DNA from 2 places in the Serratia sp. OS31 genome. Region 1 is predicted to be linked to the other one. Evidence: predicted binding sites of a transcription regulator. Region 1 holds the regulator's gene; the other holds the start of a gene.

Region 1 (3,100 bases):
AACTGCTCATTCACCCGGAAGGTGATTTCGTGGTTGCCGCCGCTCAGCGATTGCGCCTCACGTTGTAACACCCGCAGCATCAGGGGGATATCAACCCGCTCGTTCATTTCAACGTTAGGCGCCGCCTCGATGCGCGACAGCGTCAGCAGTTGCTTGACCAGTCCGTCCATGCGGCGAGTCTGCTCCTGCATGGTGCCCAACGCCTTACCGCGCAGCGAACCATCCAGCTCTTCGTCGCTCATCATTTCCAGGTAACCCTGCAATACCGTTAGCGGCGTGCGCAGCTCGTGACTGACGTTAGCGAAGAAGTTGCGCCGAGCCCCTTCCAGTTGACGCATCTGGGTCACATCGCGGGCCACCATCAATAATTGCCCTTCAGAGTAGGGCATCACACGAAATTCGACGTAATGCTCGTTATTCAGCTGCAGCGTCAAGGGGCGGGAGAACTCCTGCTGTTGCAGATAGTGACTGAACTCCGGATAACGCAGCAGGTTAAGGATGTGCTGACCATTGTCTTCCGGCCAGCGGAAACCCAGCAAATGCTGCGCCAGCCCGTTGCACCAAAAGATATTGCCTTCGACGGTGGTCATCACCACCGCATCGGGCAGCGATTCCGCTCCGCTGCGGAAGCGTTTGATCAACAGCGCCAACTCACGGCGTCGACGGCGGTTCCGTTGCTGCATCTGATACAGACCGTAAAACAGCGGTTCCCAGCTCCAGCGACCCGGCGGCGGCGTCATGCTGCGGTCAACCCACAGCCAGTGGGAAAGTTTAAGTTGGTTGTAGAAATTCCATGCCAACGCCGCCAGCACGGAGGCCAGCAGCAACCAGGGCAGATAACCGAAAATCAGCCCCAGCAGTAAGGCAGGCAGGCAGAAAAGGGCCAGCTCCAGGGCCAGCCTCTTCCAGGATAGACGTTCTAACACGGCATATTCTCCAGCGCGGCGCGATCAGTAGCGCGTTGAGAATCGGTAGCCGGTGCCCCGAACGGTTTGAACCATTTTGTCATGACCACTGGTCTCTAACGCCTTACGGAGCCGACGGATGTGCACGTCAACGGTGCGGTCTTCCACATAAACGTTAGTGCCCCAGACGTGATTAAGCAACTGCTCACGGCTATAAACGCGTTCCGGATGGGTCATAAAGAAGTGCAACAGCTTGAACTCGGTCGGCCCCATATCCAGCGCTTGTTCATTAGCCATCACGCGGTGTGAGGAAGGGTCCAGGCTCAGCCCTTGCATTTCAATCACTTCTTCCACCGCCATCGGTGAAATACGGCGCATTACCGCCTTGATGCGCGCCACCAGCTCCTTCGGTGAGAAAGGTTTGGTGATGTAATCATCCGCCCCGACCTCCAGGCCGCGCACCCGGTCTTCTTCTTCACCGCGCGCGGTCAGCATCATCACCGGAATGTCACGGGTCAGGGCTTCACGCTTCATATGTTTAATAAACTGAATGCCGGATCCCCCGGGTAACATCCAGTCGAGCAACACTAAATCAGGGAACGGCTCAGACAGGCGCGTCACGGCGCTGTCATAATCCTCAGCTTCCAACGGTTGGTAACCATTCTGTTCCAACACAAAGCACACCATCTCACGGATCGGCGCTTCGTCTTCCACCACCAGTATGCGTCTTGCCATCGTCAATCCTGCCAATGTGTTAGCGATCACAGTTGATTGCGGGCGCCATTATGCGTCAGTTTTGTGACAGATTTATGAAATAAATAGCCATGAAAAAAACGGGCTGTTATGGGCAGTAAGCATAGCGGTTATTTCTAATCACACAGAAACATCATATTCCCTTTATAATCACCGCCATTACCCTATCGCCCCGGGAGTGTCATGCGCCTGATCCACACCTCTGACTGGCATCTTGGCCAGTACTTTTTCACCAAAAGCCGCGCCGCCGAGCATCAGGCCTTTCTGCGCTGGCTGATCGAACAGATCGAACAACACCAGGTGGACGCGCTGATCGTCGCCGGGGACCTGTTCGATACCGGCTCGCCGCCAAGCTACGCCCGCGAGCTGTATAACCGCTTCGTGGTGGAACTGCAGCGCACCGGCTGCCAGTTGGTGGTGTTGGGCGGCAATCACGACTCCGTGGCAACCTTAAATGAATCGCGCGAATTGCTTTCCTGCCTGAATACCACCGTGATCGCCAATGCACAGAGCGAAATCGAACAACAGGTGCTGGTACTGAATCAACGCGACGGCCAACCGGGCGCCATATTGTGCGCCATTCCTTTTCTGCGGCCGCGCGATCTGCTCACCAGCCGCGCCGGTGAGTCCGGGGTGCAAAAACAGCAGGCGCTGCAAGAGTCTATCGCCGACCACTATCACACGCTGTACCAGGCCGCCTGTGCGCGCCGTGATACGTTGGGCTTGCCGCTGCCCATCGTCGCTACCGGCCATCTGACCACCGTCGGCGTAACGACCTCCGATTCGGTGCGCGACATCTATATTGGTACGCTGGACGCCTTCCCCGCCCAGGCCTTCCCCCCGGCAGATTACATCGCGCTGGGGCATATTCATCGCGCGCAAAACGTCGCCAAATCTGAGCATATTCGCTACAGCGGCTCCCCTATCCCGCTCAGTTTTGACGAGCTGGGCAAGGCCAAAAGCGTGTTTATGGTGGATTTCGACGCGGGTGCCCTGCAGCAGGTCAGCGCATTGGAGATCCCAACCTTCCAGCCGATGCAGCTCATTAAGGGAGATTTGGCACAGATCGAGCAACAATTACGGCTGTTTGCCGATTATCAGGGTGAATTACCCGTATGGCTGGATATCGAAGTGGCGACCCAAGATTACCTTAGCGACATTCAGCGTCGCATTCAGCTGCTGGCCGATCAACTGCCGGTAGAGGTCGTGCTGCTGCGCCGCAGCAAGGAGCAGCGTCGCCAGGCCATTGAGAAGCAAGACAAGGAAACGCTCAACGAGCTGAGCGTCAACGAAGTCTTCGAGCGGCGGTTGGCGCAGGAACCTGAAATGGCCGAAGCACGCAAACAGCGAATGAGTCAGATGTTCCAACAGGTCGTCGAAGCCGTACGGCACCAGGATCAGGAGCCGAACCAATGAAAATTCTCAGCCTGAGATTAAAAAAC
Region 2 (3,100 bases), on a different contig from region 1:
GCTCTTCCGCCAAGCCTTCGAAATAGTCCGCCACTCGTTGCAGTTGTTGCGTCACATCAAGACGCTGATAGTTCAATACCGCCTGTCCTTCACCGGCGCGGGCCAGAAACAGAATGTTTTCCACCATGCGGGAAATCCGCTCCAGCTCCTCCATGTTGTTCGACAATAGCGTTTCATACTCTTCCACGCTTCGGGCCTGATACAGCGCAACCTGACAGTGCCCCATCAGCGCCCCCACCGGGGTACGGATCTCATGTGCCAAATCGGCAGAAAACTGCGTTAAACGCTGATAGCCTTCGTTCAGGCGATCCAACATGGCGTTAAACGAACGGGTCAGCTGTTGCAGCTCCTTCGGTGCTCCCTGTTCACTCAGCCGGGTCGACAACGTATTCGGCGTTATCACCGCCGCCTGCGCCGCCATGCGCCACAGCGGCTGCAATCCGCGACGCATCACCCAATACCCCAGTAATGCGATCAGAATGAAGGCCACCACCACGGCTGCCACTATCCGCCACAAATAACGCGCCAGCATTTTCTGCTCATTGATCATCACGTGGGCGGCGGAGATCTGAAGCAGGGTGCCGTCCTCCAGCCTGACCAGTGCCGATACGGCACGCAATGGCACGCCCTGCTCAGTCTGTCCACTTTGTACTGCGCTCAACCGCTGCGGTACACCGACCGGTGTTGGAGTCATCGGTGGCAGGCTCAGCCTGGCCGGATTAACGTTGATTAACGGCCTTTGCCCCGGCTGTTGAAAAATCAGTACGTCCTGTTCGTTGCCCAGCATATTTTCGAACAGGCCGGTATTCGCCGTCAGGCGATCCAACGGAAAACGCTGGCTGAGCAAATGGCGGTAGTACTCCACCCGGCCGGTGACCTGCAAATCGCTGCGGGTGGTCATTTCCTGGCGCATTGCGCCATACAGGTAGCCTCCCGCTCCGCTGACCACCAAAGCCGCCACCAACGCAAACAGCATGGCGCTGCGCAGCGTCAGAGAAAGCGCACGCCAACGTAGGGCCAAGGCCTTCATGAACGCGGCTCGCAAACGTAACCGATGCCACGCACGCTGTGGATCAGCTTGACCTCGAACGGCCGATCAATTTTTGCTCGCAGCCGCTTGATGGCAACATCCACCACGTTAGTGTCACTATCAAAGTTCATGTCCCAGACCTGGGAGGCGATCATGGTGCGTGACAATACCTCCCCCTCGCGCCGTACCAGAAGATGCAACAACATAAATTCTTTATTGGTCAGCGCGATCACCTGCTCCTGCCGCACCGCTTTACGGCGCAGCACGTCGAGCTGCAGGTCGGCTATCACATAGTGATCGGCTTCACGTACCGTGCCACGCCGCAGCAAAGTGCGCAGACGCAACACCAGTTCCGTAAAGGAGAAGGGCTTAATCAGGTAATCATCGGCACCCAGTTCGAGGCCATGAATGCGATCCTGCACCCCATCGCGCGCAGTCAGAAACAGAATGGGTACATCACTTTTCTTGCGTAGTACCTCGATAATCTGCCAGCCGTCCAGCCCCGGCAACATCACGTCCAGCACGATAGCGTCATAGCCGTGTTCCAGTGCCCGAAACAGGCCGTCGGTGCCGTTACGTGCCAAATCGACGCTGTACCCCGCCTCTCCCAGCCCCTTTTTCAGGTAATCACCCGTGCTGATGTCGTCTTCAACCACCAGTATTCGCATTATCGCCACCTCATGACTCTTGCGGAAATACTAGCAGTTCTGACGGACATTCTTGATGACATTAATGTCATCAAACGGACATGGTGCTGTCCCCGGTGTTCAACCATGCTTAACCGGCAACCTAAACAAAGGAGAACTTTATGATTACCCGTCATCGTTTTGCCGGTTTACTGCTTTCCACCCTCATGTTGTGCAGCGGTGCTGCCGCCGCGGCTCAACCCCAAGGCAAGGTGATTGCCCCACTGCGTGGCGTTATCGATCAGGTAAGCGACAGCAGCCTGCAACTCACCGACCGCAAAGGGGAAAAGGTCAGCGTCAAGCTCAATGACCAGACCCGAGTGCTGAGCGTGTCGAAAGGCACGCTGGATGATATCAAACCGGACAGCTTTATCGGCACCGCTGCCGTACCGCAGCCGGACGGCTCTTTGAAAGCGTTGGAAGTGCACGTGTTCGCAGCCAGCCTGCGCGGCACCGGCGAAGGCCACTCGGCCTGGGAATCCGCCGACGGCAAGGTCGACACCATGACCAACGGTACCGTGGGCAAACTGGTGAAGTCCAACGGACGCACCCTGACCGTGACCTACGGCAACCAGCAAAAAACCGTTAACGTGCCGGAGGATGTGCCGATCGTCACCCTGGATCCCGGCGATCGCAGCCTGTTGAAACCGGGCGCGCATATCGTGTTGTTCTCCACCACTGACGATAAGGGTGAACGCGTCGCCTCCCGCATTTCTGCAGGCAAAGACGGTACCGTTCCGCCGATGTAACTCAGGAGTGCATGATGAAAAGCAACGCGCCGCGGCCGGTGCATCCTTGGCCGGTTCGCCTTACCCACTGGATTAACCTGTTCGCCATGGTCTGCATGTTCATGAGCGGTTGGGAAATCTATAACGCCTCGCCGCTGTTCGGCTTCCGCTTTCCGCCACAGATCACGCTTGGCGGCTGGCTGGGCGGCGCGATTGGCTGGCATCTGGCGGTTATGTGGCTGCTGGCCTGCAACGCACTGTGTTATGTCTTGTGGAGCCTGTTCAGAGGCCACTTGCAGCGCGATCTGCTGCCGCTAGGCCTCGGCGCGCTGCGGCGCGATATCTGGCAAGCCGTGACGCTGCGGCTCAAGCATCGGCATGGCCATTACAACGCCATTCAAAAACTGATGTACCTCGGCGTCTTGCTTTTGGGGCTGCTGCTGGTGCTCTCCGGGTTAGCCATTTGGAAACCTGTGCAGTTGCAGGGTCTGGTGAGCCTGTTCGGCGGCTTTGACATTGCGCGTTACGTGCACTTTTTCGCCATGTCAGGCATTGGCTTATTTGTGGTGATTCACCTGCTGATGGTGATTATCGTGCCGCGCACGCTGTGGGCAATGATAACGGGTGGCAAACATGACGGATAAAAAACAACGCCC

Evidence for each region. The regulator PhoB, encoded in region 1, activates phosphate uptake and scavenging genes when phosphate is short. The targets are predictions, from matches to a motif close to CTGTCATAAAACTGNCNNAT.
Region 2: H5P17_RS02830 (heavy metal response regulator transcription factor) is a predicted target of PhoB. The motif match lies at 1,763-1,782, and genes of this name have one in related genera.

The regions. Positions count from the first base shown of each region.
Region 1 is NZ_JACJFQ010000004.1:78,164-81,263, reverse strand. It holds gene phoR (phosphate regulon sensor histidine kinase PhoR) at 1-926, opposite strand, end outside; gene phoB (phosphate response regulator transcription factor PhoB) at 951-1,640, opposite strand; gene sbcD (exonuclease subunit SbcD) at 1,842-3,074, shown strand; gene sbcC (exonuclease subunit SbcC) at 3,071-3,100, shown strand, end outside.
Region 2 is NZ_JACJFQ010000002.1:116,775-119,874, forward strand. It holds gene H5P17_RS02825 (heavy metal sensor histidine kinase) at 1-1,030, opposite strand, end outside; gene H5P17_RS02830 (heavy metal response regulator transcription factor) at 1,027-1,698, opposite strand; gene H5P17_RS02835 (hypothetical protein) at 1,839-2,465, shown strand; gene H5P17_RS02840 (cytochrome b/b6 domain-containing protein) at 2,480-3,088, shown strand; gene H5P17_RS02845 (molybdopterin-dependent oxidoreductase) at 3,078-3,100, shown strand, end outside.